Regions from separate parts of the Streptomyces luteogriseus genome, predicted to be linked through region 2. Evidence: riboswitches for the same ligand, from Rfam matches in the RefSeq annotation. Region 2 holds a riboswitch; each other region holds the start of a gene.
What was found. Region 2 has a riboswitch for cobalamin ahead of BJ965_RS30060 (cobalamin biosynthesis protein). Riboswitches for the same ligand answer to the same signal wherever they lie in the genome.
Positions count from the first base shown of each region.

Region 1 (10,336 bases), 610 kb from region 2:
GGCGCGTTCGATCACGACGGGGATCCCAGGTCGCGGGTGAGGTCGAGGCCGAGGAGCCGGTCGGCGTAGGCGTAGGTCTCGAAGCGGGCACCGTCCGCCAGATCCGGTTCGGTCTCTACCTGACGCAGGACGTCCAGCACCCGCGGGACGTCCAGGTCGTCGTCCCAGGCGTCGCGCAGCCGGCCCCGCACGTCGTCGGGGACCGGCCGCGAGGGCTGCCGCGCCCAGCGGGCGACCGAGCCCCGCCAGCGGGCGAGGGTGCCGCGGGCGTCGTCGAGTACGGCTTCCTCCAGCCGGACGGGGGTGCTGTGGTGCCGGGTGATCAGGGCGAGGCGCAGGACGGCGGGGTCGCAGTGGCCCGGCGGGCCGGGCTCCACGGGCGCTACGGAGATCCGCACCCCGTCGGGTGCCGTCCCGCCCTCGGTGGTGACGTGGACGACCTGGGACTCGCCCAGTCCGGCACCGACGTCGGGGCTGTCCTCGAAGGGGCGGATGCCGAGTGTCGTGGCGCCCGCACGCAGCTCCGCCTGTCGGCGGCCGCCGGTCAGCAGGGCCCACACCGGCGTGCCGCCGAGCTCCAGGGTCCGGACGAGCAGGTCCCCGACGAGCAGCACGCGCAGGTTCGTCGTGTCGGAGCCGGGTGCGTGCACCTCGACACGGGTCAGGCCCCGGCGGGCCGGGGCGGCGTCGACCGGCTCACGGGTTCGGGCGTCGATGATGCGCAGCACGAGGCGAGCGTAGGCGGGCGGGCGGGCACGCGCAGGCAGGTTCGGCGTTTTCCGGCCACCGTGGCGGAATCGCCCCACCAATGGCGCGCCCGGCCGCCCCAGTCAGACCAGCGTGCCCAGGAACCGCACATGAGGCCGGCCCTCGGGCCCTTCGCTGCTGACGGCGGCCCGCACCCCGTACACGTCGGCCATGAGCTCCGCCGTGAGCACGTCGCCCGGAGTGCCCGCGGCCACGACCCGCCCCGCGGACAGCACGACGACCCGATCGCAGTACATCGCGGCGAGGTTGAGGTCGTGCAGGGCCACCACGGTGGTGACCGGCAGGCCCGTGATCAGAGCGAGGAGGTCGAGCTGGTGGTGGATGTCGAGGTGGTTGGTGGGCTCGTCGAGGAGGAGTTCGCGGGGCTCCTGGGCGAGCGCGCGGGCGATCTGCACCCGCTGGCGTTCGCCGCCCGAGAGGGTGTGCCAGGGCTGTCCGGCCCGGGCGTCGAGGCCCGTGCGCTCCAGGGCGGCGCGCACCGCCCGTTCGTCGTCCGCCGAGGCGGGGGTCCAGGCGCGGCGGTGCGGGACGCGGCCCAGCCGTACGACGTCCTCGACCGTCAACTCGATCTGGGTGTCTGACTGTTGCTCGACCACGGCGAGGCGCCGGGCGACCGTGCGGCGGGGCAGGTCGCCCAGCGGTGTGCCGTCGAGGGTGACGACTCCCGAGGTCGGCGTGAGCAGCCCGGCCAGCAGCCGCAGCAGCGTGGACTTGCCGGAGCCGTTGGGTCCGAGGACGCCGACCGTGGAGCCGGTCTCCGGCGCGAGGGCGACGCCGTCCAGAATGAGACGCCCGTCGGCGCGGCGGCTGACCCGCTCGGCCCGCAGCCCCGCCACCGGTGCCTCCGCCCCGCTCACCGCGCCCTCCGCCTCCACCGCCGCCCCCGTGTCACTCATCGCACTCTCCTCGTCCGGTACAGCACCGCCACGAAGGCCGGCACCCCGATCAGTGACGTCACGACCCCCACCGGGACCTCCTGCGGATCGAGGACGGTGCGGGCCAGGGTGTCCACCCACACGAGGAACACCGCTCCCGCGAGGGCGGTGACCGGCAGCAGCCGCGTGTGCCCGGGTCCGGTCAGGGCCCGCGCGGCGTGCGGCAGGACCAGGCCGACGAAGCCGATCGCCCCGGCCGAGCTGACCAGCGCGGCTGTGAGCAGGGCCGTGACACACAGCAGCACCAGACGGGTCCGGGCGAGGGACACCCCGAGCGCGGCCGCCGCGTCCTGCCCGAAGGCGAAGGCGTCGAGGGTACGGGCGTAGGACAGGCAGACCACCAGGGCCACGGCCAGTACGGCAGCGCACAGCCACACGTCGGTCCAGCCGGCGCCGCCGAGCGAGCCGAGGAGCCAGAACAGCACGCCTCGGGTCGTCTCGGCGTCGGCGGAGGTCATCACGACGAAGGAGGTGAGGGCGGAGAAGAGCTGCATGGCGGCGACGCCCGCGAGGACGACCCGGTCGGTGGTGCCGCCGAGGGTGTGGCTGAGCAGCAGCACCAGCCCGAACGACAGCAGGGCGCCGAGGAACGCGCCCCCGGACACCGACAGGGCGCCGCCGCCCACGCCCAGCACGACCACGAGGACCGCTCCGGTGGAGGCGCCCGAGGACACCCCGAGCACGAAGGGGTCGGCCAGCGGGTTGCGCAGCAGCGACTGCATCACCGCACCGCACACGGCGAGTCCGGCCCCGCACACGGCGGCGAGCAGGGTGCGGGGCAGTCGCAGCTGCCAGACGATCCCGTCCCGGATCGGCGTCAGCTCCGAGCTGCCGAGGCCGAGATGGGCGGCCACCACGGACCACACGTCACCGACGCCGATGTCGGCGGGACCGATGGTGATGGCCACGGCGAGGGAGACGACGAGCGCGACGGTCCCGGCCGCGCCGAGCACGAGTCCTGCCCGGCGCCGGGGCCTGGTCCCGACAGCAGGCAGACCCTGGGCGGTCACTTCACCAGTCCGAACCGGCGCAGCCCGGCGGCGACCTGCTCCACACCCTCGACGGTGCGGATGGTCGGGTTCATGGCCTGCCCGCTGAGGAGCACGTACCGCTTGTGCCGGACGGCGTCCATGGTCCTCGTGACGGGGTTGGACTCCAGGAAGGCGATCTTCTTCGCGGCCGACTCGGCGGTCTGGGACTTGCGGGTCAGGTCGCCGATGACCAGGACGTCGGGGTCACGGTCGGCGACGGTCTCCCAGTTGACCTGCGGCCACTCCTCGTGCGTGTCGTCGAAGACGTTCTTCGCGCCGAGGGCCCGGGTGATGATGCCGGGCGCCCCGCAACAGCCCGCCAGGTAGGGCGACTCGGAGTTCGCGAACCAGTAGAGGAGGGTGACGTCGGAGGCGTCGATGCCGGCCGTGGCCTTCTTCATGCGCTGCTGGAGCGAGGCCACGAGTGCGTCGCCGCGCTTCTTCACCCCGAACACGGTCGCGAGGTCCCGGACTTCGCCGTAGACGGTGTCGATGTCCAGGGCCTTGTCGCGGGCGCCGTCGCCGCCGCCCGAGTTGTCCTTGCCGGCGCAGTCGGACGGGGAGACGTAGGTGGGGACACCGAGTTTCTCGAACTGCTCGCGGGTGGCGACGCCGCCCTTGCCGAGGGTGGAGACGAAGGACGCGGCGACGAAGTCGGGCTCGGTGTCCAGGACGCGTTCGAAGGACGGGTTGTTGTCGGCGAGGCGCGGCACCTTCGCGTCGGCCTTCTCCAGCCCCTTCATCACGGGGTCGGTCCAGGTGGCCGTGCCCGCGAGGCGGTCGGCGAGGCCGAGGGAGAGCAGGATCTCGGTGGTGCCCTGGTTAAGGGACACGGCGTGGCGCGGCGGGGCGGCGACGCGGACCTCGTGCCCGCAGTTGGTGAGGGTGACTGCCGCCTTGGCGTCGGTGGACGCGGCGCCGCCGCAGCCGGTCAGGAGCAGGGAGCCGGCCGCGAGCAGGGCGGCGGCACGGGCGGGTCGGGCGAGGGGCACGGGAACCAGTCCTCAGGCGTCGAGGGCCCATTCGCGGAGCCCGGTCGTACGGTGCTCCCCCGCCGCACGCGGCCGCGGGGGCCGCCAGCAGGTCTTCGGACTCGGGATCACCCGGATCGGAGCGCCTTCCCGGACGTCCACGAGGGAGTCCAGTGGCCGAGGCCCCGCCCGTCCCCCTCACCGCTGCGCGTCAGTTCCGGATTCGCACCGGATTCCCTGACCCACGTACATGGGTTCGACTGGCCTCGGCAAGCTATCACGGAGGCCGCCCGGGGAATCACCGCGCGTCCGGCGCCGTTGCACGAGGAGCAGTTCGTCCACGACTTCCGAGGAGGCCGCCGGTGTACGGCGACGAGGCAACGGTCCGCAGGATCCTCACCGAGCTCGGCGACACCTGGGCCGTGGTGGGCCTGTCGTCGAACCAGCGGCGCGCGGCGTACGGCGTCGCGGCCGTGCTCCAGCGCTTCGGCAAGCGCGTCGTGCCGGTGCACCCGAAGGCGGAGACGGTGCACGGGGAGCAGGGGTACGCGAGCCTGGCGGACATCCCCTTCGACGTGGACGTCGTCGACGTGTTCGTGAACAGCGACCTCGCCGGGGCCGTCGCGGACGAGGCGGTCGCCAAGGGCGCGAAGGGCGTCTGGTTCCAGCTCGACGTCATCGACGAGGCGGCGTACGAGCGGACCCGCGCGGCGGGCCTGGAGATGGTGATGGACCGCTGCCCGGCGATCGAGATCCCACGGCTGTCTCATCACGGCGTACAGAAACCCTGAAGCGTTCGCCAGGAAACACCCGCGCCCGGGCGGTTCGCGGACCGGCTGCCGCACCGGGAGCGCCCCTACCGACTGCCCGGCGGGAAGGTCCGCTCGCCGCTGTCGTTCGTGGTGGCCAACCTCATCATCTACTGGTCCACCTGGGGGCACCCTGTGGCGGCTCGGCGTGGCCATCGTTTTCGGCTACGTCCTGCTCGGCGGCTACGCCTGGTACGCCACGCGCAAGGGTCTGCCCGATGCGCCCCGGCTCGACTGGAAGGCCGCCCGGTGGCTGCCCGTCCATCTGCTGGGCCTGGGCGTCATCTCCTGGCAGGGCGGCTTCGGCGGCCGGGGGCACCTCGCCCTGGGGTGGGACATCCTGGTCATCGCGGTGTTTTCGCCGGCCATCTACTACTGGGCCCCGGCCTCGGCCTCCCTGGCCGGGGAGATCGAGCGGAGCATCGAGGAGCTGGCCGTCGCGGAGGTGCCCGTGCACTGAGAGCGGCCTCCATAATGTGCGCATGACCCGCCCCCTTCCGTCCGCCGACTCCGGTGCCCCGCAACGCTTTTCGGTCGTTGTCGTGGGCGCCGGCCCCGCGGGTCTGACCGTCGGCAGCATCCTGCGTGCCGCGTCCGTGGACTGCCTGGTGCTGGAGACCGAGACCCGGGAGTTCATCGAACAGCGGCCCCGGGCCGGGGTCATCGAGGAGTGGGCCGTACACGGTCTGGAGAAGCGGGGCCTCGCCCGCAACCTGCTGGACCGCGCCGAACTGCACACCGCGTGCGAGTTCCGCTTCGACGGCGAGCGGTACCGGTTCCCGTACGGTGAGTTGACGGGCAGTCACCATTTCGTCTATCCACAGCCGTTGCTGGTGACGGACCTGGTGCGCGAGTACGCCGACGTCCGGGGCGGCGCGATCCGCTTCGGCGTCCGGGACGTGCACGTCCACGACGCCGACACCGACCGGCCGTGGGTGTCGTACATCTGCCCCGGGACGGGTGAACTCCAGGTCGTGCACTGCGATTTCGTCGCGGGCTGTGACGGGGCCCGCGGGGTGAGCCGAGCCGCGCTCCCGCCCGAGCGGGTGCGGATCGCGCGGCACGACTACGGTATCGGCTGGCTGGCGCTGCTCGCCGAGGCGCCGCCGTCCACCGACTGCGTGCTGTTCGGCTGCCACGAGCGCGGCTTCGCCGGTCAGATGCCCCGCAGCCCCGAGGTGACCCGCTACTACCTCCAGTGCCCGCCGGGCGACGACGTGGAGAACTGGCCGCACGAGCGCGTCTGGTCGGAGCTGCGGGAGCGGCTCGGGGCGGCCGGTGTGCCGCCGCTGGCCGAGGGCCGGCTGATCGAGAAGCGCGTGCTGGACATGCACGACTACGTGGTCGAGCCGATGGCGCACGGCCGGCTCTTCCTCGCCGGCGACGCGGCCCATCTGGTCGCCCCGATCGCCGCCAAGGGCATGAACCTCGCCCTGCACGACGCCTTCCTGCTCGGCGACGCCCTGGTCGCGTGGCTCACCACCGGTGACGGCAGCGGCCTCGACGGCTACGCGCAGGCGTGTCTGCGGCGCGTGTGGGACTACCAGGAGTTCTCGCAGTGGCTGTCCGAGGTGTACCACGGCACGGCGGCGGGCGACCCGTTCCGCGCGGGCACCGCACTCGCCCGGCTGCGCCGTCTGTTCACCTCGCCCACGGCGGCCGCCGCCTTCGCCGAGCAGTACCTCGGGACGGCGGCGCGCTACTGAGCGAGCCGTGCTCAGTCGTGCGGGGGCCGGTCGCTGAGCCGGTGGTCGGCCACGTTCAGCGCTTCGTCGACGAGTCGGCGCAGATGACCGTCGCGCAGTGAGTAGACGACCCGGCGGCCCTCTTTGCGCGTGTCCACCAGGCCCGCGAGGCGCAGCCGCGCCAGGTGCTGGCTGACGGCGGGCCGGGCCGCTCCGCACACCTCGGTGAGCGTCGTGACGTCGGCCTCTCCCCCGGCCAGCGCGTGCAGCAGGGCGAGCCGGGTCCGGTCCCCCAGCAGGGCCAGCAGTTCGGCGGCGAGGGCGAACTGCTCCTCGCCGGGGCTGCGCGGATGCGCATCATGCGCAGATGACAGGTGCATGCGTGCGCTCATACGCACATAATGGCGCCACGGCACGGGTACGTCCACTCTCGCGCGCACCGGAAGGGGATCCACGTGAGCGATCGGCACGAGCACTCCCACCCTCATGAGCACACCCACGGGCCCGGTCAGGAACACGGGCACGACCGGGGGCACGACCACGGTCCCGGCCAGGAGCACCGGCACGACCGGGGGCACGACCACGGCCACCGGCACCGCCTTCGCCACCGGCTGGCCCACCTCCTCGCCCCGCACTCTCACGAGACTGCCGACAAGGTCGACTCCGCCCTGGAGTCCTCTGCCCGGGGGATGCGGGCGCTCTGGGTCTCGCTCGTCGTCCTCGGCGTGACGGCGCTGGCCCAGGCGGTCGTGGTGGCGGTCTCCGGGTCGGTCGCGCTGCTCGGGGACACGGTGCACAACACCGCGGACGCGCTGACCGCCGTCCCGCTCGGGATCGCCTTCGTACTGGGCCGGCGCGCGGCCACGCGCCGCTTCACCTACGGCTACGGGCGGGCCGAGGACCTGGCCGGTCTCGTGATCGTGCTGACGATCGCCGCGTCCGCGGCCTTCGCGGGCTGGACGGCCCTGGAGCGGCTGCTGGATCCGCGCCCGGTCCAGCACGTCCCGGCGGTCGCCGTGGCCGCCCTCGTCGGCTTCGCGGGCAACGAGTGGGTGGCCCGCTACCGCATCCGCGTCGGCCGCTCGATCGGCTCGGCCGCGCTGGTCGCCGACGGGCTGCACGCCCGCACGGACGGTTTCACCTCGCTGGCCGTGCTGCTGGGCGCCGGAGGATCGGCCCTGGGATGGCACCTGGCCGACCCCGTCGTCGGGCTGGCGATCACCGCGGCGATCGCGCTGGTGCTGCGGGACGCGGCCCGGGAGGTGTTCCGCCGGGTGATGGACGCCGTCGACCCGGCCCTGGTGGACCGCGCCGAGCGGGCCCTGACCGAGGTGCCCGGGGTGCGCGGGGTGGGTGAGCTGCGGCTGCGCTGGATCGGTCACCGGCTGCGCGCCGAGGTGGCGGTCGTGGTGGACGGCGACGTGACGGTGCGCGAGGCCCATCGCATCGCCGTGGACGCCGAGCACGCGCTGCTGCACGCGGTACCCCGGCTGACCGCGGCCCTGGTGCACGCCGATCCCGAGCCGGCCCCGGGCGAGGGCGACCCGCATCTGCCGCTGGCCCACCACATCGCCGCGTAGGCCGGCCGGCCCCGCAGCTGCCGCCGGGTCCACCGCCGACCGGCTCATCGCGACGTCGGGTCAGGAGACCCCGAGCCCCTCCAGCACCTCGGCGTGCGGCAGTTCGGCGAAGGCCTTGCCCGGGATCAGCAGCTTGCCGCGCCGCCGCCCGCTGCCGACGAGCACGTACGGCAGGTCGACGACGGCGGCGTCCACCAGGAGGGGCCAGCCGTCCGGCAGCCCGAGCGGGGTGATGCCGCCGTACTCCATGCCGGTCGCGCCGGTGGCCGTGTCCATCGAGGCGAAGGAGGCCTTGCGGGCACCGAGCCGGCGGCGCACGACCCCGTTCACGTCGACGCGGGTGGTGGACAGCACGAGGCATGCGGCGAGCGTGGACTCGCCGCCCCGCTTGCCCGAGACCACCACGCAGTTCGCCGACCGTTCCAGCAGATCCTGCCCGTAGTGCTCCACGAAGGTGGCGGTGTCGGCCCACTCCGGGTCGGTGTCGACGTAGACGATCTGCTCGGCGGGGACGCTGCCCTGCCAGTGGCGTACGGCGTCGGCGACGGGGCCGGTGAGTTCGTCGAGGCAGGCGGGGGCGGGTCGGGCGTCGTCAAAGTGTCCGATGGGTGCGCGCATGGCCGCACGCTAACAACAGCGGCCCGGTGGCGGACCGGACGTCTCAGGTCACGGGCGGCACCGAGACGGCCATGACCATCTCCATGGGCGCGTCACCGGTGTTGCCGTAGGTGTGCGGGACGTTGGCCTCGAAGTGGACGCTGGCGCCCGCGGGCACGCGGTGCTCGACGCCGTCGACGGTGAGGGTCAGTTCGCCCGCCGTGACGTGGAGCAGTTCGGTCGTGCCGGCGGGGTGCGGGTCCGACGGGCTGCTCTCACCGGGCATGAGCCGCCAGTCCCACATCTCCAGGGGGCCGGGCGCCTCGGTACCCGCGAGGAGCCGGTTGTAGCTGCCGGCGTCGGTGTGCCAGAGCCGTACGGCCTGCTCGGCCGGGATGACGCGCACGTTCGGGCCCTGCTCGTAGTCGAGCAGGGTCGTGATGCTGACGCCGAGCGCGTCGCCGATCTTGACGACGGTGCCGAGGCTGGGGTTGGTGCGGGCCTGCTCGATCTGGATGAGCATGCCGCGGCTGACGCCCGCCCGGGCTGCGAGCACGTCCAGAGTGAAGCCGCGCACCGCGCGCCAGTGCTTGACGCTCCGCGCCAGGGACTGGGTCAGCAGGTCGAGGTCCGACACATTCCGTCCAATATTCTGTATGACACAGTGCAATGCGCTGCACTATGGTGTGGTTCACCTGATCGTTCACTGAACTGTACTGCGAGGTATCCGTCCCATGACAGCGCTCTTCGCCTTGGCCACCAGCCTGCTGTGGGGGCTGGCCGATTTCGGCGGCGGTCTGCTGACCCGGCGCACTCCCGCGCTCACGGTGGTCGTGGTCTCGCAGTCGATCGCGGTCGTGGTGCTGGGCGCGGTCGTGGTGGCGACCGGCGGCTGGAGCGAGGCGGGGCCGCAGCTGTGGTTCGCCGTGGCGGCCGGGCTGGTCGGTCCGGTGGCGATGCTCGCCTTCTACAAGGCGCTCGCGCTCGGCCCGATGGGCGTGGTCTCGCCGCTGGGGTCGATCGGCGTGGCGGTGCCGGTCGGGGTGGGACTGATGCTGGGCGAGCGTCCCGGGCTGCTGCAGTTCACCGGCATCCTGGTGGCCGTCGCCGGCGTGTGCCTGGCCGGCGGCCCCCAGTTCCGCGGCGCTCCCGTACAGCGGCAGGCCATCGTCCTGACCCTGCTCGCGGCGTTCGGCTTCGGCGCGGTGATGGCCCTGATCGCCGAGGCGTCGACGACGCTGACCGGCCTCTTCCTCGCCCTGTTCGTGCAGCGGGTCACGAACGTCGCCGCGGGCGGGCTCGCGCTGTTCGTGTCGGTGCGCCGCGGGGCGCCCGCCCTTCCGGCGGACGGCTTCCCCTGGCGCACCCTGCCCGCCCTCGCCTTCGTCGGCCTCGCGGACGTCGCCGCCAACGGCACGTACTCGATCGCCGCGCAGCACGGCCCGGTGACGGTCGCCGCCGTGCTGGCCTCCCTGTATCCGGTGGTGACGGCAGCGGCGGCACGCGGCATCCTGCGCGAGCGGCTGCGGGCGGTGCAGGCCGCGGGCGCGGGCCTGGCCCTGGTGGGGACGGTCCTACTGGCGTCGGGCTGACCCCGGCAGCGACTCCCGGGGGTGCGGCGTCGGGCCGAACCCGGCAGAGGCTCGGGGGCGTTGCGGCGTCGGGCGAACCCGGCAGTTCAGGCCTCCGGCTCCAGCTCCGCGAGTCCCGCCGCGGCCTCCTCGTCCAGCTCCGCGAGCCGGGCAGCCGTCTCCTCATCCAGGCCCGACAGCGCACGGAGCTGCTCGGGGGTGACGCCCTCCGGTATCGGCACCGGCGCCGGGGTGCGCAGCGGCGGCTGCCAGCCGTCGGCGTCGGTCCAGCGCCGTACGACGCGGGCGGGCGCGCCCGCGACCACGGCGTGGTCGGGCACCGTTCCCCGTACGACCGCTCCGGCGGCCACCACAACGTTCCGCCCGAT
Region 1 is NZ_JACHMS010000001.1:7,355,589-7,365,924, reverse strand. Features, by position in the region: gene BJ965_RS32910 (SixA phosphatase family protein) at 1-15, opposite strand, end outside; gene BJ965_RS32905 (hypothetical protein) at 12-728, opposite strand; gene BJ965_RS32900 (ABC transporter ATP-binding protein) at 831-1,664, opposite strand; gene BJ965_RS32895 (FecCD family ABC transporter permease) at 1,661-2,713, opposite strand; gene BJ965_RS32890 (ABC transporter substrate-binding protein) at 2,710-3,726, opposite strand; cobalamin riboswitch at 3,796-3,985, opposite strand; gene BJ965_RS32885 (CoA-binding protein) at 4,068-4,496, shown strand; partial or broken gene BJ965_RS32880 (APC family permease) at 4,524-4,974, shown strand; gene BJ965_RS32875 (4-hydroxybenzoate 3-monooxygenase) at 4,997-6,220, shown strand; gene BJ965_RS32870 (ArsR/SmtB family transcription factor) at 6,232-6,591, opposite strand; gene BJ965_RS32865 (cation diffusion facilitator family transporter) at 6,655-7,779, shown strand; gene BJ965_RS32860 (YbaK/EbsC family protein) at 7,840-8,397, opposite strand; gene BJ965_RS32855 (XRE family transcriptional regulator) at 8,441-9,013, opposite strand; gene BJ965_RS32850 (DMT family transporter) at 9,111-9,968, shown strand; gene BJ965_RS32845 (acyltransferase) at 10,055-10,336, opposite strand, start outside.
Region 1: it holds a riboswitch for cobalamin, as region 2 does, so the genes downstream of both, BJ965_RS32890 (ABC transporter substrate-binding protein) here and BJ965_RS30060 (cobalamin biosynthesis protein) in region 2, are expected to answer to the same signal.

Region 2 (10,336 bases):
CAGGTCGTGGTGGAGCTCGGCCGCCTTGACCAGCGTCCAGATCTGGGCGCGCACGGTCGGGGCCTTCGCCGGGTCCAGGTCGGAGACGAGCGCGTACTCGTCGAGGAGCTGCTCCAGCTTGGCCAGGTCGCCGTAGGTGTCGGCGCGGGCCATCGGCGGCACGAGGTGGTCGACGACCGTGGCGTGCCCGCGCCGCTTGGCCTGGGTGCCCTCGCCCGGGTCGTTGACGATGAACGGGTAGATCAGCGGCAGTTCCCCGAGGACCGCGTCCGGAGCGCAGCCCCCGCTGAGCCCGAGGCCCTTGCCCGGCAGCCACTCCATGGTGCCGTGCTTGCCCATGTGCACGACGGCGTCGGCGCCGAAACTGTTCTCCAGCCAGCGGTAGGCCGCCATGTAGTGGTGGGACGGCGGCATGTCCGGGTCGTGGTAGATCGCGATCGGGTTCTCGCCGAAGCCGCGCGGCGGCTGGATCATCACCACGACGTTCCCGAACTGCAGCGACGCCAGCACGATGTCGTCGCCGTCGACGTAGAGGCTGCCCGGCGGCTCGCCCCACGCCTCCGTCATGGCGTCCTTCAGCTCCGGGTCGAGCTTCTCGAACCAGGCCCGGTAGTCGGCCAGCGGCACCCGCGCGGGCGCGGCGGCCAGCTGCTCCTCCGTCAGCCACTCCACGTCGTGCCCGCCGGCGTTGATGAGCCGGTGGATCAGCTCGTCACCCTCGTCCGGATGCCCCTCGACGACGTACCCGGCGTCCCGCAGCGCGTCCAGCACCCGCACCGCCGAGGCGGGGGTGTCGAGCCCGACCGCGTTGCCGACCCGCGAGTGCTTGGTCGGGTACGCGGTGAAGACCAGCGCCAGCTTCTTCTCGGCGTTCTCCTTGTGCCTGAGCCGCGCGTGCCGTACGGCGATGCCGGCGACGCGCGAGGCACGCTCCGGGTCCGCGACGTACACCGGCACGTCGTCCGGGCCCTGCTCCTTGAAGGAGAACGGCACGGTGATCAGCCGCCCGTCGAACTCCGGGATCGCCACCTGCATCGCGGCGTCCATGGGGGAGAGGGCGGCGTCCGAATCCGCCCAGGCCTGCCGCGAGGACGTCAGGCACAGGCCCTGCAGCACCGGGATGTCCAGCTCGGCGAGGGCGCCGATGTCCCAGGCCTCCTCGTCACCGCCCGCCGAGGCCTGCGAGGCGTGGGTGCCGCCCGCGGCGAGGACGGTGGCGACCAGGGTGTCCGCCTGCCCGAGGATCTCGTACAGGCCCGCGTCCGCCCCGCGCAGCGAACCGCAGTACACGGGCAGCGCGTTGGCGCCCCGCGCCTCGATCGCGTCGCACAGGGTGTCCACGAAGCCGGTGTTGCCGCTCAGCTCGTGCGCCCGGTAGAAGAGCACGCCGACGGTCGGACGGCCCGGCTCGAGGGCGCGCTCGCCGTGGACGCCGTACTCCGGCATCTTCCGCGGCTCGACGAACCCCTCGCCCGTCAGCAGCACGGTGTCGGACAGGAACCGGGCGAGTTCGGTGAGGTTGTCCGGCCCGCCCTCCACGAGGTACTTCAGCGCCTCGGCGACGACACCGGCCGGCACGGACGACTCGGCCATCAGCTCCGCGTCCGGCACGGACTCGCCGCCGAGCAGCACGGTGGGGACACCGGAGGCCTTCAGCGCGGCGAGCCCGTCCTCCCAGGCCCGCTTGCCGCCGAGCAGCCGGACGACGGCGATGGCCGCCCCGTCCAGCAGGGCCGGAAGCTCCTCCCGGACGTCCACGCGGGTCGGGTTGCCGATCCGGTAGTCGGCACCGGAGGCGGCCCGGGCCGCCAGCAGGTCCGTGTCGGCGGTCGACAACAACAACACAGTGCTCATGCGGGTGCTCCCGGTGGAATGAAGGGCAGTCCTTGCGGCGCGCCGGACTCGATGAGCCGCCACAGCGCGTCGGTGTCCGCGTGCTGTTCGATCAGGTCGCCGAGCCGGTCGAGCTGCTCCTCGCGCAGCGCGGCGAACGAGGTGTCCGGCGCGGGCACGAAGCGGCGGCCCGCGGCGGCCGCCACCTCGCGCAGAAAGGCCCGCCGGAAGCCGTCCGACTCCAGTGAGCCGTGCCAGTGCGTGCCCCAGGTCTGGCCGACCCGGCAGCCGTCCAGGAAGGGAATCCCTCCCGTGACGTCGGCGACCCCGTGGTGGATCTCGTAGCCCTCGACGCGTTCGCCGAGGGCCTCGCCCCGCGGCCGGGTGAGGGTCTTCTCGCGGGCGAACCGCACCCGCACGGGCAGGATCCCGAGCCCGTCGACGTGGCCCCGGCGGCTCTCGACGTCGTCCTCGATGTGCTCGCCGAGGATCTGGAATCCGCCGCAGATGCCGAGGACGGGCCGCTGCTCGGCTGCCCTGCGGACCAGGGCCTCGGCGAGCCCGCGCTCGCGCAGCCACTCCAGCGCGCGGACCGTCCCGCGGGTGCCGGGCACGATGACGAGGTCGGCGTCGGACAGTTCCTCCGGCCGGTCCACGAACCGCACCACGACGCCCGGTTCGGCGGCCAGCGCGTCCACGTCGGTGAAGTTGGACATGAGCGGCACGGCGCAGACCGCGACGCGCAGCACGTCCTCGCCGACGGGCGGCGCGACGACGGACTCCCGCACCGCTCCCCGCAGGGAGACCCGCAGCCCGTCCTCCTCGTCGATCCCGAGCCCGTGCCGGAACGGCAGCACACCGTACGTCTTCCGCCCCGTGAGCCCGAGCAGCATGTCCAGCCCCGGCTCCAGCAGGGAGACGTCCCCGCGGAACTTGTTGACGAGGAACCCGGCGACGCAACGTTGGTCCTCGGGCGACAGCAGCGCCACCGTCCCGAAGAACGAGGCGAACACCCCGCCCCGGTCGATGTCGCCGACGACGAGCACGGGCAGCCCGGCGTTCCGGGCGATCCCCATGTTCACGATGTCCGTCCGCCGCAGATTGATCTCGGCGGGAGAACCGGCCCCCTCACAGATCACCGCGTCATACGTGCCCCGCAACTGCTCCAGGCAGTCCAGCACCGTCCCGAGCAACTGCTGCTGCCGTCCGCCGTGGTAGCCGCGCGCACTCAGCTCCCCGACCGGCTTGCCCAGCAGCACGACCTGACTGCTCTGCTCGCCACCGGGCTTGAGCAGCACGGGGTTCATCAGCGCGGTCGGCTCGACCCGGCAGGCCTGCGCCTGCATGGCCTGCGCCCGCCCGATCTCGGCCCCCTCCGTCGTCACGAAGGAGTTCAGGGACATGTTCTGCGCCTTGAAGGGCGCGACCTTCACGCCCTGGCGCACCAGCCACCGGCAGATCCCGGCGGTCACGACGCTCTTGCCGGCGTCGGAGGTGGTGCCGGCGACGAGAAGCCCACCGCTCATGTCATTTCCCCCTGTTCGATGACCGCGTGCTCATCAGCAACCGCGCCCCGGCGCACACCCCCAGCGCGAGCCAGGTGACACGCTTCGACAGCCGCACGGCCCGCTCGACGTCGTGCGTGCCGACGGCCCGCCCCCGCGTGTTCAGCACGGGCCGGTGCTCCACCCGCCCGCCGTACGAGAGCGTCCCGCCCAGCCGCACCCCGAGGGCCCCCGCGAACGAGGCCTCCACGGGCCCGGCGTTGGGACTCGGATGCTGTGCCGCGTCGGCCCGCCAGGCCCGCACGGCCCCCCGCGGTTCCGGCCCGGCCAGCACGGCGAGTACGGCGGTCAGCCGCGCTCCCGGCCACCCCGCGAGGTCGTCCAGCCGCGCGGAGGCCCACCCGTACCGGCGGTAGCGGGCCGATTTGTGCCCGACCATGGCGTCCAGGGTGTTGACGGCCCGGAAGCCCAGCAGCCCCGGCACCCCGCCGACGGCCCCCCACACCAGGGCCCCCACCACCGCGTCGGAGGTGTTCTCGGCGACCGACTCGACCACGGCCCGGGCCATGCCGTCGGCGTCGAGTGCCTGCGGGTCCCGTCCGCACAGATGCGGCAGCCGGGCCCGGGCGGCCTCGACGTCCCCGGCCTCCAGGGCACGCCCGATGGTCCGGGCCTCCCGGGCCAGCGACGTGCCCCCGACGACGGCCCAGGTGGCGGCCGCGGTCAGCGCGACGGAGGCGACGGCGGACGGCCGCACGGCACGCGCGGCGACGGACCCGAGGGCGACGGCGCCTCCGGCACACACGGCGGTGTGCAGCGTGCCCCACCCGCGGTGGTCCCGCCACAGCACCCGTTCCACGGCGCCCGCGGCCCGCCCGAACGCGGCGACCGGATGCCCCCGGCGAGGATCACCGAGCAGCAGGTCACCGATCAGGCCGGCGGCGGCGCCGTACGCGAAGACGCGACCGGCACCCATGGGCTCAGCCGGCCGGAAGGGCGGGCGGGGGTGGGGCGTTGAACCTCGGTCGGCAGCCGCGCATGGCGATATGTGTCCTCACTCAGGGTGTCCACGCCCTGGTTCGACGAGACCGGCGGTGAGAGTTCCTGGCTCCCGGGGATTGCTACCCCGGTGACAGTGGCGGGACCGCGCCGGACTTTCACCGGCTTCCTCTCCTGCCGCCGTATTGGCCCCGGCAGTCCACCACGGCCGGGAACCGCCGTCAACTTGCCGTTGACCTGCGAGGGGAGAGTGTGGACAACCCCACATCGCCTCCGCGTACACACGACGACCGGGCGGCACGGAACCGAAGTCCCGTGCCGCCCGGCGGACACGACGTGACGTCAGGCCCTCAGGCCACGATCAGATAGATCCCGTACCCGACGGCCGCCGCGCACGCCGCGAAGCACGCGTACGCGCCGGTGACCGCGAGTCCCGCGGTCCCGCCCTCGGCCACCGCGCGCTCGCGGCGCGACAGGCCCGTGATGCCGAGGGTGAACAGGCCGACGAGGGCCACGGTGACCACGAGGCTGACACCGAAGACGGAGCCGAGCGCCGCCCAGTCGATCTTCATATCGGAGACTCTTCCTTGTTGCCGGTGGCGGGGTCAGACCGTGGTGGTCGGGGTCGGCGTGCGCTCGGCGGTGGCCTGCGACGGGAACGCGGGGACCGGGTCCTCCGCCGCCGTGGCCGAACCACTCGCGGGGGGCGGCGTCACCGCGGCGATCGCCGTGGTGATCACGCCCGCGGGCTCCGCGGTGTCGGCGTCGGTGTCGTTGACGTTGGTGTGGTCGACCACCTCGCGCCGCGACAGCTTCCAGATCGCTGCGCTGGAGGCGATGAGGAAGACGGCCACCACGGCGGTGCCCCAGCTGCCGAAGCCGGTGACGTACTCGGCGAGCGCGCCCACCAGGGCCGCCGCCGGGAGCGTCAGACCCCATGCGACGAACATCCGTGTCGCGGTGGACCAGCGGACCACGCCGCCCTTGCGGCCGAGCCCCGCGCCCATCACCGAACCGGACACGGAGTGCGTCGTGGAGAGGGAGAAGCCGAGGTGCGAGGAGGCGAGGATGACCGTGGCCGCGGACGTCTGGGCCGCGAAGCCCTGCTGCGGCTGGAGGTCGGTGAGGCCCTTGCCCATGGTGCGGATGATGCGCCAGCCACCCAGGTAGGTCCCGAGCGCGATGGCGAGACCCGCCGAGAGGATGACCCACATGGGCGGGTCGGAGTCGGGCGCGACGGCGCCGCCGGCGACCAGGGCGAGGGTGATGACACCCATCGTCTTCTGCGCGTCGTTGGTGCCGTGGGCCAGGGAGACCAGGCCCGCGGAGGCGATCTGGCCGGCCCGGTAGCCCTTCTTGGACGCCTTGCCCTCGGCCTTGCTGCCGAGCGAGTACGTCAGCCGGGTGGCGAGCAGCGCCGCGACGCCCGCGACCAGCGGGGCGGCGATCGCCGGGATGAGCACCTTGGTGACCAGCACGTCGCCGTGCACCGCGCCGACGCCCGCCGAGGCGATCGTGGCGCCGATCAGACCGCCCATGAGGGCGTGGGAGGAGCTGGACGGCAGGCCGACCAGCCACGTCAGCAGGTTCCAGAGGATCGCGCCGACCAGGGCGGCGAAGATGACCTCGGGACGGATGCCGGCCTCGTCGACGAGGCCCTTTGAGATCGTGTTGGCGACTTCGACGGACAGGAAGGCGCCGACCAGGTTGAGGACCGCGGACATGGCCACCGCAACCTTGGGCTTCATGGCGCCCGTGGAAATGGTCGTGGCCATCGCGTTCGCGGTGTCGTGGAAACCGTTCGTGAAATCGAACGCGAGAGCGGTTACAACCACAATCGCGAGGATCAGCGAGAAGCTTTCCATTTACCCAGGCAATCGTTCGAGGTCATTGGCCAGACGAACGTAGGCAACCTGAGTGAACGGAAGATGAACTGGGAGGGGCGCAGGGGTGACCGCAACGGGGGATCCTCGTTCCGCCCCGGAGCGGCGGCCCCGTGTCCCCGTGGCCAGGTGCCCCGAGCGAACCACTTCAGCCCGTCGAGTGACCCTCTGAAGGTGTTCCGGTCACCCGGCAGTGCCCCCCGCCGTCGTTGTGTACGAAGCGCACGGTTTCCGGACCGAAGTGCCCCCGCCCGACGGCGCTTTGCGTCCCGCCCTGGCAGGATCGCGGCATGGCGGAGCAGCGAGGCGACGAGCGGGGCACGAGGGACGTACGCGGGGGCGCGCGAGGCGCGGGGGAGTCGCGGCTCAGGAGTGCGCGCCCCGAGGAGGCACACGCCTGGGAGGACCTCGTCGCCACGGCCCGCCGTACGGTCTCGGACGGACTCGTCGTCGGCACGTCCGGCAACGTCTCGGTGCGCGTCGGGGACACCGTCCTCGTCACGCCGTCGGGCGTCCCCTACGACCGGCTGGCGCCGGACGACGTGACCGGTGTGGACCTCGACGGCCGGCAGGTCCTCGGCACGCTCGTCCCGACCAGCGAGCTGCCCATGCACCTCGCGGTCTACCGCACCACCGGCGCCCTGGCCGTCGTCCACACCCACGCCGTCCACGCGACGGCCGTCTCGACGCTCGTGAGCGAGCTCCCGCTGATCCACTACATGGCCGCCGCGCTCGGCGGCCCCGTCCGGGTCGCCCCCTATGCCACGTACGGCACCGACGAGTTGGCCGAGAACATGCTCCGCGCCCTCGCCGACCGCTCCGGGTGCCTCCTCCGCAACCACGGCACCGTCACCCACGGCGCCACCCTCGCCCAGGCCTACGACCGCACCGCCCAGCTGGAGTGGATGTGCCGCCTGTGGCTCACCGCCTCCTCGGTGCCCGGCCTGTCCCCGAGCCTGCTGTCCCGGGAACAGCTGACGGAGGTGGAGGAGCGGCTGCGCGGTTACGGGCAGCGAGGCTGAGCCGCCCGCACGGCCGCCGCGGACGTCACCCCGCCGCTGCCTCCCACTGGTCACCCACGGGATCCGCCAGGACACTGGAGCCGTGCGCACTGTCAAAGCGACGGCCGCTGCCGTCACCGCCGTGATCGGAGCCGGTGCCGCCGCGGTGGCCGCCGGCCGGCTCGCCAGCGACGCCGCGCTCAAGGCGCCCCCCGGCAGGCCCCTGCCCACCGAGCCCCGGCTCACGGTGCACGGCACGGCCGCCGGGCAGATCAGCCTCACCCGGGACCTCGCCGCCCTGCGCCCCGGCCGCTACGGCCTCTCCGGCAACGGCTCCCACGCGGTCGTCGGCCCCGTCCTGACCGGCGCCTCGCAATCGGCCGACACCGTCGTGCGCCGCCTGGAGAGCGTCACCCACGGCACGCTGACCTCCGGCGACAAGGTCTGGCTCACCCCGAACGTGTACGTCGGCAACCCCGGCGCCGCCCTCGGACTCGAATACGCCGACGTCGACGTCCCCGGCGAACTCGGCGCCCTGCCCGCCTGGTTCGTGCCGGGCAAGCGGGACACCTGGGTGATCGCCGTGCACGGCCTGGGCACCACCCGGGAACTCGCCATGAACGTCATGGGGTTCCTGCACCGCAGCCACTTCCCGGTGCTCGCCCTCGCCTACCGCGGCGACCTGGGCGCACCCCGCCCGCCCGACCGCCTGAACCACCTCGGCGAGACCGAGTGGCGCGACCTCGACGCGGCCATCCGCTACGCCGTGCGCTACGGAGCCCGCCAGGTCGTCCTGCACGGCTGGTCCACCGGCGCCACCATGGCCCTGCGGGCCGCCGCCCACTCGGGACTGCGCGACCGCGTCTCCGGGCTCGTCCTGGATTCCCCGGTGCTCAGCTGGGAGACCACCCTGCGCGCCCTCGCCTCGGCCCGCCGCACCCCGGGCGCGCTGCTGCCCCTGGCGGTCCGCGCCGCCCAGGGCCGCACCGGCCTGACCGGCGACCGCGCCACGGGCCAGGACCCGGCCGACGGACTGCGCGTCCCGTCGCTCGTCTTCCACGGACCGGGCGACACCGTCGCCCCCTGGCGGCTCTCGCGCCGGCTCGCCGATGCCCGCCCGGACATGGTCGCCCTCCGCACCGTCGCCGACGCGCCCCACGGGGCCATGTGGAACGCCGACCCGAAGGCCTACGAGGAGGCGCTCCGCCGCTTCCTCACGCCCCTGATGTGACGCCCCTCACGTGACCCCGCTGCTGCACACCCCCTGCCGGTCCGTCGCGCCCTCGCGCCCGAGCTCCCCCTGTCGGCCCGTCGCCCACCCGCCGATGCGCTCCCCGTGCCGGTCTCTCACGCACCCCCCGCTCACGCCCCCTTCGCCCTGGCGCAACCACATCCCGACCCGCTCCGCACCGACCGGTCGCGACGATTCCGTTTAGCGTCGTACCACTGGCCTGTTCCCGGCCCTCGACCACTCCCGCGAACCGGTGCGTTGGCCATCCCCGTCGCCCGCGGTGACATTCCGTTTGGGTTTTCGGACCGTCAACCGGAAGACTGCCCCCGTGACGTCCCGTATCCCGCGCGACTCCAGGCTTCGACTCGTCCGCCCGCGACCCCTGGCCGCCGCCCCCCAAGCGATGAACCAGCGGCGCTCGCGCCGCCCCGCGCCGCGCCCTCCGGAGGGCACCCCGGCACCGGCGGAGCTGGCCAGAATGGCTCGCTCAGGTCTGGCCGCCGCGGCCCGCGTCGCCCGCTGGGCCGACGCCGCGCTCGGCCCCGGCCGGGACAGCGCCACCGACGACGGCAAGGCCACGCTCTCCGAGGCGACCGCCGAACGGGCGGCCCGCGATCTGGGTCTGACCCCGGCTCAGGTCAGAGCCGACTGGGACACCGCCCGCCTAGCCGGCCTCATCGAGGTGCACGGCGACAGCGCCCGCCCCGGCTGGCGGCTGCGCGCCTGGAACCGCGACGACAGCGCCGTGCTGCGCGGCTGGGTCGCCCTCTTCGACGCCTGGTCGCTCGCCCACCCGGAGCCCGCGGAGCACGAGCCCGCCGCCGTCGCCGAGGTCGTCTCCGCCATGCCGCAGGCGCTCTCCTTCCTCCAGCTGTCCGCCGGGCCCGTCCCCGTGGAGCAGCTCCTCGACCTCCTCGAGCAGCGCGTCACCGAGCTGCGCACCGCCCGCTGCGAGATCCCCTACGGCCCCCAGCCCGAGCCGGCGGCCGAACCGGAGCACACCGACGCCCCGCTCGCCCCACTGCTCGACTGGGCCCTGCGTGCCCTGGCCTCCGTCGGCGCCCTCACCTACGGCGACGGCCAGGCCACCCTCACCCCCCTCGGCAGCTGGGCCGTCTGGGTCAAGCTGGAGCAGATCTGCGTCGCCGCGCAGAGCCCCGCCGGGAACATCGAGCAGGCCGCCGAGGACATGCTCCGGGGCTGCGCCCAGCTGCGCCCGAACGCGGCCCGCGCCGAGTACCGCGCCTGGCTCGCCGCCCGCCCCGTCGGCAGTGCCGTCACCGAGCTCCTCGGCGCCGCGCGCGGTGAGGACGCCCTGCTGCGCGGCCTCGCCTTCGAGGCGCTGCGCGTGGTCGGCGCGCCCGCCGAGCCGGACGTCCGCGGCGTGCTGGACGACCCCACGCTCCGGCCCTACGGGCTGCTGTGGCTGGCCGAGCACGACGGCGCCGACCCCGAGGACGCCCATGAGGTCCTCACCCGCGAGGAGGCGACATGGCTCTGGGTGGACACCGCGGCCGCCGTCGCCGACCACGGCGAGGCGCCGCTGCTGGTGCGCCATCTGGAGTCCGCGGTGCAGCCGACCATCCCGATGCTCCTGGACGAGGTACGCGCCGTGGGGCACCCGCGCACCGTGCAGGTCCTGGTCGCCCTCGCCGCCGCCCACCCCGACCCGGCCCTGGCCAAGGCGGTGCGCCGAGCCGCCTTCCAGGTGCACACCGGCGGCAGCTAGGGCCGCGGGCCCGCCCCGCGGGACGTCAGCCCGCTATCTCGGGCGCGTACGTCCCGAAGCTCCACACATTGCCCTCGAGGTCCCGGGCCATGTAGTCCCGCGAGCCGTAGTCCTGGTCCGTCGGGGGCATCAGCACCTCCACGCCGTGGTCGACG
Region 2 is NZ_JACHMS010000001.1:6,748,354-6,758,689, forward strand. Features, by position in the region: gene cobN (cobaltochelatase subunit CobN) at 1-1,854, opposite strand, end outside; gene BJ965_RS30055 (cobyric acid synthase) at 1,851-3,359, opposite strand; gene BJ965_RS30060 (cobalamin biosynthesis protein) at 3,361-4,314, opposite strand; cobalamin riboswitch at 4,415-4,572, opposite strand; gene BJ965_RS30065 (hypothetical protein) at 4,688-4,909, opposite strand; gene BJ965_RS30070 (inorganic phosphate transporter) at 4,943-6,202, opposite strand; gene BJ965_RS30075 (class II aldolase/adducin family protein) at 6,511-7,242, shown strand; gene BJ965_RS30080 (alpha/beta hydrolase family protein) at 7,325-8,452, shown strand; gene BJ965_RS30085 (hypothetical protein) at 8,781-10,181, shown strand; gene BJ965_RS30090 (VOC family protein) at 10,207-10,336, opposite strand, start outside.

Region 3 (10,336 bases), 1.3 Mb from region 2:
ACGGCACTCTCTTCGGCTGGCAGTTCAGCGACATGCCGCTGCCGGGCGGCGCGGGCACCTACACCCTGATCACCCCCTCGGGGCTCCCCGAGGACCGGATGCACGGCGGGCTCATGCAGCTCCGCAAGGAGGAGCTGACACTGACGGGCGGGCGGCCGTACTGGCACCCGGTCTTCGCCGTCGACGACTGTGACGCCGCGGTGGCCCAGGTCGACGCGAGCGGCGGCAGCGTGCAGATGGGCCCGGAGGACGTGGAGGGCGTCGGCCGGCTCGCCGTCTGCCTCGACCCGGCGAACGCGGACTTCGTGGTGCTCGCCCCGTCCGAGAGCTGAGCCGGGCCGCCTCGGCCGGTGCGGAACCGGGCCCGGTTCCGCACCGACCACCTCCCCGCGGCGCCGCCTCGGCCGGCTCGGGGAGCCCGCGGCCCCCGGCCGACACCCCGAACCCCTCTTGCATATGATTCGCAAATGCGTAAGTACAGCATCAGGGAAGCCGGCGCGGCCGACATCGACGGGGCCCGGGCGGTGATGCTCGACGCCGTGTACCGCGACTTCGGCACGGGGTACGTGCCGCGGTGGCACGCCGACATCATCGACCCGGTGCCGTTCTACGTCGCGCCGCCCCGGCACACGCTGCTGGTGGCCGTGGACGAGCAGGACGGAACGGTCGCGGCCACGGCGGCACTCGACGCGCGCGGACCTGAGCACCCGCCGAACCCGCACTGGCTGGCCGAGCGGTTCCCCTCGGGCGAGACGGCTCAGCTCCGGCGGGTCTACGTGCGCCCGGAGCACCGGCGGCGCGGGCTGGCCCGGCAACTGGTGGACGGCCTGCTGGAGTTCGCCCTGGCCGACGGCGGATACCGGTCCGTGTATCTGCACACCTATCCGCGGTCCCCCGGCGCGATGGACCTGTGGCGGGCGCTGGGCAAGGTGGTCTGCGACGAGCGGGACGAGGTGCCCGGCGGGGGCGGCGGCGTCGTGCACTTCGAGATACCGCTCGCTTAACGAAAATGGTATTCATATACACTATGAGAACTCCCCGCCGGCTCATAGCCGGGCTGTTCGTGCTGCCCCTGCTCTCCGGTTGTTTCGCGTCCTCCGGCGACGACGCGTCGGCCGACTCGGGCTCCGGCGACGGCGCCCGGCTGCGTGTCGCCCTGCCCTTCGCCCCCACCGAGAACTACTCGCCGTACGGCCAGGACGCGATGCTCCTGTCCCGGCTCGGCGTCACCGAAGGGCTGACCAAGCTGGACGCGAACGGCACGGCGGTCCCCGCGCTGGCCGAGTCGTGGAGCAGTGAGAACGGTGGCCGGAGCTGGGTGTTCACCCTGCGGGACGCGAGCTTCCAGGACGGCGGGACCGTCACCGCACAGGCCGTCGCCGTCGCCCTCACGGCCGCCGGGAAGGCCGACCCGGCGCCGTCCGCGCTCTCCGGTGTGAAGCTGACCGCCGCGGCGGAGGACGACAAGCGGGTCCGGGTCAGCACCGCCGAGGCCGACCCCGTTCTGCCGTTGCGGCTGTCGAACCCCTCCCTCGCGGTGTTCGCGCCGAAGGCGTACGACGAGAAGGGCACGGTGAACGTCGTCGGCACCGCCACCGGCCCCTTCGCACTCACCAGGATCGACGGCGACACCGCCGCCACGCTGAACCGTTTCGACGACTACTGGGGCGGCCGGGCCCAGGCGTCCGGCGTCACCGCCCGGTTCGTCTCCGACGGCACCGCCCGCGCCAACGCCCTGCGCACCGGCGAGGCCGACATCGCCGAGTCCCTGCCCGTCGCCCAGGTCGCCTCCCTGGACAAGGACGAGATCCACGAGGTCGACACCGCCCGCAACAGCAGCCTGTACCTCAACACCAAGTCCGGCGCGTTCACCGACGCGGGGCTGCGGGCGGCCGCACGCGAGGCGATCGACACCTCGGTCATCGCCAAGGGCGCGTACGAGGGGTACGCCGTGCCCGCGCAGGGCCTGTTCGGCCCGGCCCTGACCTGGGCCGCCGGCAAGCGCGTCGAACCGGCCGGGCGGGCACGGGCGACCGGCCCCGACGGCGAGCGCATCACCCTCGCCACCTACAGCGACCGGCCCGAGCTTCCGGAGACCGCCCAGGTGCTCCAACAGCAGCTGCGGAAGGCGGGGTTCGAGGTGAAGCTGGAGGTCCGCACGTACGCGCGCCTGGAAGGCGACCTGCTGGGCGGCAAGTTCGACGCCTCGGTCTTCTCCCGCAACATGATGCTGGACACCGGCGACCCGGTCACCGTCCTCGCGAGCGACTACACCTGCGACGGCTCCAACAACCTGTCGTTCCTGTGCGACAGGAACGTGGACAAGCTGGTCGCCGCCGCCCAGGCCGAGTCCGGCACCGCCGAGCGGCAGGACGCCGCCATGAAGGCGGAGGCGGCCGTCCTCGGCACCGACTCGGTGATCCCGCTGGTGCATCAGAAGCTCGTCGCGGGCATCGCGACGTCCGTCCGGGGCGCGCTGCCCGATCCGTACGAGCGCACCCTCATAGGGACGGGGACCCGGCGCTGAACACCTCGAACACACCCTGGACGAACGGTGCCGCCGCCCGAGTGCGCTCACTCGCGGGCGGTGGCGCCCCGGCGCTGCTGTGGCGGACCGTGCTCGTGGCCGCCCTGGTGTGCGGTATCGGTCTGCTGCCGTGGCTGTCCCGTACCGACCCCGCGCTGACCGTGCTCAGGGCGCGGTCGGCGGACCGCGACCCCGATCCGGAGACCCTGCGTGCCATCCGCGACGACCTCGGCCTGGACGACGGCCCGTCGGCCCTGCTCGGCCGCTGGCTGGGTGGGCTGCTGCACGGCGACGCGGGCACGTCCTGGGTGTCCGGCAGCCAGGTGCTGCCCGGCGTCGTACAGGCCCTCGGCGCGTCGCTGCTGCTGATGGCCGGCGCTCTGGTGGTCGCCGCGGGCGTGGTGGCCGCCGTCTGCGCCCGTACGCTCCGGCTGGGCGCGCGGGGCCGGCTCGGGGCGCGTCGCCCCGGCGGGTCGGCGACGGCGGTGCTGGCCGCGCTGCCCGAGTTCCTCGTCGCCGCGGTGCTGGCCTCGGTGATCGGCGTGCAGCTGGGCTGGCTGCCCGCCCTGGGCTGGTACGGGCCGCAGTGGATGGTGCTGCCCTCGCTCGCCCTCGGCCTGCCCGCCGGGGCGGTCCTCGGGCGGATGCTCGACGACCTGCTGCCCGGCGCGTTCGGAGAACCCTGGGCGATGGCGGCCGCGGCACGCGGTGTGCCGTCGAGGTGCGTGGCGCGGCAGGCGGTGCGCCGCTGCGTGCCCGGACTGCTGCCGAACCTGGCGCTGTTCGTGGTGGGCCTGACCGGCGGGTCGGTCGCCGTCGAGCAGATCTTCGACATCCCGGGCCTGGGCCGGCTCACCCTGCACGCCGCACTCGCCCAGGACCTGCCCGTCCTGCAGACCGGCACACTCGCCCTCGTCCTGCTCGCGGCCACCGCGGGGCTCCTCGCCCGGCTCGCCGCCCGCTTGCTGATCGGTCCGGCGCTGCGCGACGGCGCCCTGCAGTCCCTGCACCGGCCCCGGCCGCCCGCACCCCGCACCCTCCCCCTGCTCTATGGAGGGCTGCTGGCCGCCGTCATCGGCTTCGGGCTGCCCCGCGAACCGCTCGCCCTGGACACCCTCGACCGGCTGCGCGCCCCCTCACTCGAGCATCCCTTCGGCACGGACGCGCTCGGCCGGGACGTGCTCGCCCGCATCTCCCACGGCGCGCTGACCACCCTCGGCACCGCCCTCGCGGTGAGTGCCGCCGCCCTCGCCGCCGGGCTGCTGCTGGGGCTGCTGCCGAGGGTGTCCGGGCCGCTGGTCGACACCCTCAGCGCCGTACCGCCGGTACTGGCCGGGCTGCTCGTCACCGGCGTCTTGGGCAGCGGGACCTGGACGCCCGCGTTCGCCGTGGCCGTCGTGGCCTGGTCCCCGCTGGCCGCGCACACCTCCTCCCTGCTGCGGCAGGAGCGCGCTACCACGCACCTGACGGCCACCCGGGCGCTGGGCGCCGGCCGCTGGTACCTGCTCCGGCACGAACTGCTGCCCGCCGTCGCGCCCCCGGTCGCCCGGCACGCCCTGCTCCGCCTGCCGGGCATCGCGCTCAGCCTCGCCGCACTGGGCTTCCTCGGGCTGGGCGCCCAGCCGCCGTCCCCCGACTGGGGCCTGCTGCTGGCCGAGAACCAGCCGTACGCCGAGCGCGCCCCGTGGGCCGTCCTCTTCCCCGCCGCCGTACTCGCCCTGCTCGGGGCCCTCGCGGTGACGGCCGCGGGCGGCGTACGGCTTCCCCGGCGGCGCACCCGGCCCGCCGGCCCGGCCGGACCACCCGCGGACCGGGTCGTGCCGGCCCCGCTCCGGCGACCGGACCACCCCGACGCCCTCCTGACGCCCGTGTCCGCCTCACAGACAGAAGAACGATGACCGACCCCGCCCCCCTCGCACCGGCCCGCGAGGCCGCCCGCAGGTCCGACGCCGGGACCCGTGACAGCACCTGGCGCCTGTGCCGGGAACTGTCGCCGCTGCTGCGGCTGCTGATCCTCACCCAGCTCGCCTTCAACATCGGCTTCTACGCCGTCCTGCCGTTCCTCGCCGCACATCTCGGCAGCGCGATCGGCATGGCGGGCTGGCTGGTCGGGTTCGTGCTCGGGCTGCGCACCTTCAGCCAGCAGGGGCTGTTCGTGGTCGGCGGCTGGCTCGTCGACCGGTTCGGGGTGCGACCGGTCGTGCTGGCGGGCTGCGTGCTGCGGATCGCCGGGTTCGTCTGGCTCGGGTACGCGCGGGCGCCGGGGGCCGTGATCGGGGCGGTGCTGGTGATCGGGTTCGCCGCCGCACTGTTCTCCCCGGCCGTGGAGTCCGAGGTGGCCCGCCAGGCGGTGGTCTGGGAGGAGGGCGGCCACGGGCCGCGCACCCGGGTCCTCGCCCTGTTCAGCGTGGCGGGCCAGATCGGGGCGTTCGCCGGGCCGCTGCTCGGCGCGCTGCTGCTCGCCGTGGACTTCCGCACCGCGTGCCTCGCGGGTGCCGCGGTCTTCGTCCTCGTCCTGGCCGGGCACCTGTGGCTGATGCCGCAGCACATCCCCGGCCGGGTCCGCGTCCGGAAGCGGGGTGGGGCCCGCGCCCTGCTGCGCAACCGCCGCTTCCTCGCCCTGTGCTGTGCCTACGGCACCTATCTGCTCGCCTACAACCAGCTGTATCTGGCCCTGCCGGACGAGGTGCAGCGCGCGGCGGGCTCCCAGGCGCCGCTGTCCTGGCTCTTCGCCCTGTCCTCGGTGCTGGTGGTGTTCACCCAGCTGCCGGTGACCCGCTGGGCCGGCGACCGGCTCGATCTGCGCCGTTCGATGACCGCGGGACTGTTGCTGATCGCGTCCGGCTTCGCGGTGGTGGCCGCGGCCCGCCCGGCAGGCTGGACCGGCACCGCCGGGCTGCTGCCGGCCGCGGGCTTCGTGATCTTGCTCACCGTGGGGCAGATGCTGGTGGTGCCCGCAGCCCGCGCCTGGGTGCCCGACCTCGCCGAAGAGGGCCGGCTCGGGCTCTACATGGGCGCGTTGTCGTCCGTCTCCGGTCTGATCGTCCTGGCCGGCAGCGCGGCCACCGGCTCGCTGCTCGACCTGGGGCTGCCGGCCGCCGTGCCGTGGCTGGTCCTCGCGGCCGTACCGGCCCTGGCGGTGCCCCTGCTGCCGCGCCGTGCGAAGGAGGCGGGCACCGGGGGCTGAGACCCCGCTCGCGCTCCGAGGCAACCGGGCCTGCCGGGGTGTCACCCCGGCGGGCGACCCCTTCGTTCCGGTTCGCTCCGGGAATCACCGGAGCGCACCCTTCGCGGACACCGCTGCGGAGTTCGGTGGCCGCGCCGCGCCAGTATCCTGGGTCGGCTGCGGCACCCCCCACCAATCCCCGTGCGTAAGCGGGGAGTTCGGCCTGCGGCAACGACTTTCCCACACGTGAGACGAGGACGAGTGCTGCTAGCGGGCCGCTACCGGCTGGATGTTGAGATCGGGCGCGGTGGAATGGGAGAGGTCTGGCGCGCGTACGACGAGACGCTCGCCAGAGCGGTGGCCCTCAAGCTGCTGCTCCCCCAGGACACCGATGCCACGGCGACCTCCCGGTTCCGTCTGGAGGCTCAGACCGCCGGGCGTCTCAACCACCCCAACGTGGTCGGCGTCCTGGATTTCGGCGAGTACGACAACCGGCTGTACCTGGTGATGGAGCTGGTCGAGGGCGACAGCCTCGCCGGAGTGCTGGCCGGTTCCGGCGCCCTCCCCGCCGAGCAGGTGGCCGATCTGGCCGCACAGGCGTCCGCCGGACTCGCCGCCGCGCACGGGCAGGGCATCGTGCACCGGGACGTCAAACCCGCCAACCTGCTGCTGGACACGGGCGGCACCCTGAAGATCGGCGACTTCGGCATCGCGCGGTTCCTCGACGACCCGGGCGCCGCGCTCACCGCCACCGGGCAGATCGTCGGCACCGGCCTCTACCTCGCTCCCGAGCGCGCCCTGGGCAAGCAGGCGGGTCCCGCCTCCGACATGTACTCCCTGGGCTGCGTGCTCTACCAGCTCCTCAGCGGACGTCCACCGTTCCAGGCCGACACCGCCGTGGCCCTCCTCCACCAGCATCTCGACTCCGCCCCCGTGCCGCCCCGAGAGCTCGGAGTCACCGGACTGCCACCGGCGTTCGAGAACTACCTCCTCGGTCTGCTCGCCAAGCAGCCCGAGGACCGGCCCACCGCCCAGCAGGCCGCCGAGTGGTTCGCCGGGGGCGCCTGGCGTGGCCTGCCCGAGCCGCTGCCGCAGGCCTCGCCGCCGCGGCCCAGGACGACGTCCACGGCGATGCCCGCCGGGCCGGGGCCGTACGCGGCGGCCGAGGCCGGCACCCCGACCACGTACGCCCTGCCCGCCACCACGGGACACCGCAGCGCGGCCCGGGCGGCCCAGGCGGGGCGTTCGGGCCGCTCCCGCGGGCGCGGCGGCCCGGGCAACCGGTCGCGACTGGCCGCGACGGCCGCCGCCGCGGCGCTCTTCCTCGCCGCGATGCTCATCGGCATGCGCTGGTTCTCACCCGACACGACCGCGGAGGGCACCGAGCCCGACGCGTCCCCGACCGCGAGCAGCCCCGCCGCCACGCCGTCCACCGACAGCGCGTCGTCTTCGTCCGCCGGTTCCGAGGCCGGTCCCGGGGCCGGTCCGGCGGCCGGTCCGGGGGTGGCCGGCACGCCGGCCACCGGCACCGTGGCCGATGTCACTCCGTCCGTGCCGGCCGCTTCCCCGACACCCGACGCGCCCGCACCCGGATCCCCGGCTCCGACGCAAGAGGCGGGCGCGGGCGGGCCGGAGCAGCCGACGCCGGAGAAGCCGGGCCAGGCCGGGGATGACGGGGAAGGCGACGGCGGCGGGGACGACGAGGGCGACGGCTGACACGGCCCGGACGTCGCACGGTGGCGCCCCTGACCGTGGCGTGTGGATCAGCCGGGGGATGCGCCGGTGTGCGAGTGGGCGCCCCCTCGCGCGCCCCCTGGGTGGCTTGTCATCGCCCTTACCCCGGCCTTATTGTCACCAGGCCTTGGTGAACGGGAAATCCGGTGTGATGCCGGTGCGGCCCTCGCCACTGTGAATCGGGAAGTCCGGCTCCAGCCCTCACGGGCAGCCACTGGGTCCTTGTGACCCGGGAAGGCGGAGTCCGGGCGGTGGTACCCGTCAGCCAGGAGACCGGCCAAGGCGCGTCAACCATCCACGAGGTGCTGGAGAGGGTCTGCTGAGCCATGCACATTGCCGAGGGTTTCCTTCCTCCGGCGCACGCGGTCGCCTGGGGCGTCGCGTCGGCGCCGTTCGTCGTCCACGGGGTCCGGTCGCTCACCCGTGAAGTGCGCGAGCACCCCGAGAGCACTCTGCTCCTCGGTGCGTCCGGCGCCTTCACGTTCGTCCTGTCCGCCCTGAAACTGCCGTCCGTCACCGGCAGTTGCTCCCACCCCACCGGCACGGGCCTCGGAGCCATCCTGTTCCGGCCGCCCATCATGGCGGTGCTGGGCACCATCACCCTGCTGTTCCAGGCGCTGTTGCTCGCGCACGGCGGCCTGACCACGCTCGGCGCCAACGTCTTCTCCATGGCGATCGTCGGCCCCTGGGCCGGATACGCCGTCTACAAGCTGCTGCGGCGCTCCAACGCGCCGCTGATGGTGGCGGTGTTCTCCGGCGCGTTCGTCGCCGACCTGTCCACCTACTGCGTCACCAGCGTGCAGCTGGCGCTCGCGTTCCCCGACCCGGGCAGCGGATTCCTGGGCGCGCTCGGCAAGTTCGGTTCCATCTTCGCCGTCACGCAGATCCCGCTCGCGGTGAGCGAGGGTCTGCTGACCGTGCTCGTGATGCGGCTGCTGGTGCAGTCCAGCAAGGGCGAACTGACCCGGCTGGGTGTGCTCCTCGCCAAGAAGCAGACCCGGACCGAGACCGAGGTGGCGGCGCGATGAAGAGGAACACGAAGATCAACCTGGTGTTGCTGTTCCTCGTGGCCGCGCTCGCCGTGCTGCCCTTGGCGCTCGGTCTCGGCGACCACAAGAAGGAGCCGTTCACGGGCTCCGACGGCGAGGCCGAGACGGCGATCACCGAGCTGAAGCCGGACTACGAACCGTGGTTCTCACCGCTGTACGAACCGCCGTCCGGTGAGATCGAGTCGGCGTTGTTCTCCCTCCAGGCGGCTCTCGGTGCCGGGGTCCTCGCCTACTACTTCGGTCTGCGCCGGGGCCGCAGGCAGGGCGAGCAGCGGGCGCTGGAGCGGGAGGCCGACAGCGCGCTCGCCGGCGCCGCCGGGAAGTCCACCGCGGAACAGGACTGAGCCCGGGTGCTGCCGATCGACGCGGCGGCGCACAGCAGTCGCTGGCGCCGCCGCCATCCCGTGGACAAGGCCGTGCTCGGGCTCGGCCTCACCGTGCTCGCGATCTCGCTGCCGCCCTGGCCGGGCGCGGCCCTGGTGCTGCTGACCGCCCTGGTGGTGCTGCTGGGGCCGGCCGGTGTGCCCGGCCGTCGGCTGTGGCGGGCCTACCGGGTGCCGCTGGGCTTCTGCGTGACCGGCGCGGTCACGCTGCTCGTCCAGGTCGGCGGTCCGGGCGGTTTCGTCTCCCTCGCGGACGACGGGCCGCTCCGGGCCGGGGAGTTGCTGCTGCGCACCTCGGCGGCCTCCCTGGGCGTGCTGCTGTTCGCCTTCACCACACCCATGTCCGACCTGCTGCCCCGTCTGGTCCGGGCCGGGGTTCCCGCGCCGGTCGTCGACGTCGCGCTGGTGACGTACCGGATGAGCTTCCTGCTGCTGGACTCCATGCGGCGTATCCGGGAGGCCCAGGCGGCCCGGCTCGGGCACACCCACCGGGCCGCGGAGTGGCGTTCCCTGGCCGGCCTCGGCGCCACCGCGTTCGTCCGCGCCTTCGACCGGGCGACCCGGCTCCAGGCGGGACTCGCCGGGCGCGGCTACGACGGCACCCTGCGCGTCCTGGTGCCCGAGGCCCGGGTCTCCGTCCGCTTCACGGCGGTCAGTTGCGCGCTCCTCGCGGCGCTGGCCGTCCTCACCCTCGTACTGGAAAGGCCGCTGACATGAGCGAGCCCGCCCTCGTCGCCCTGCGGGGCGCGTCCTTCGCCTACGAGGACGGCCCGACCGTGCTCAGCGGGCTCGACTTCGACATCCGCGAAGGGCGCTCGCTGGCCCTGCTGGGCCGCAACGGCAGTGGCAAGACCACGCTGATGCGGCTGCTCTCCGGCGGGCTGAAGCCGCACGAGGGGCGGCTGACGGTCCAGGGGCAGCCGGTGTCGTACGACCGCAAGGGGCTGACCCGGCTGCGGACCACGGTGCAGCTGGTCGTGCAGGATCCGGACGACCAGCTGTTCGCGGCGTCCGTCGAGCAGGACGTGTCGTTCGGGCCGCTGAACCTCGGCCTCGACGACGCGCAGGTACGGGCGCGGGTGGCGGAGGCGCTCGCCGCCCTGGACATCACGGCCCTGGCCGACCGGCCCACCCATCTGCTCTCCTACGGGCAGCGCAAGCGCACCGCCATCGCGGGCGCGGTCGCCATGCGGCCGCGCGTCCTCGTCCTCGACGAGCCGACGGCCGGGCTCGACCCCGACGGCCAGGAGCGGCTCCTCACGACCCTCGACGGCCTCCGCGCCGCCGGCACCACGGTGGTGATGGCCACCCACGACGTCGACCTCGCTCTGCGCTGGGCCGACGACGCGGCGCTCCTCACCCCGTCCGGTGTCCGCACCGGTCCCGCGGCCGCGGCGCTGGCCCGCACCGACCTCCTGCGGGAGGCGGGGCTGCGCCTGCCGTGGGGCGCGGCTGCGGCGGAGCTCCTGCGCGCGCA
Region 3 is NZ_JACHMS010000001.1:8,043,606-8,053,941, reverse strand. Features, by position in the region: gene BJ965_RS35755 (VOC family protein) at 1-332, shown strand, start outside; gene BJ965_RS35750 (GNAT family N-acetyltransferase) at 468-1,004, shown strand; gene BJ965_RS35745 (ABC transporter substrate-binding protein) at 1,028-2,527, shown strand; gene BJ965_RS35740 (ABC transporter permease subunit) at 2,569-4,425, shown strand; gene BJ965_RS35735 (MDR family MFS transporter) at 4,422-5,714, shown strand; gene BJ965_RS35730 (serine/threonine-protein kinase) at 5,955-7,409, shown strand; cobalamin riboswitch at 7,539-7,723, shown strand; gene BJ965_RS35725 (energy-coupling factor ABC transporter permease) at 7,754-8,455, shown strand; gene BJ965_RS35720 (energy-coupling factor ABC transporter substrate-binding protein) at 8,452-8,820, shown strand; gene cbiQ (cobalt ECF transporter T component CbiQ) at 8,827-9,576, shown strand; gene BJ965_RS35710 (energy-coupling factor ABC transporter ATP-binding protein) at 9,573-10,336, shown strand, end outside.
Region 3: it holds a riboswitch for cobalamin, as region 2 does, so the genes downstream of both, BJ965_RS35725 (energy-coupling factor ABC transporter permease) here and BJ965_RS30060 (cobalamin biosynthesis protein) in region 2, are expected to answer to the same signal.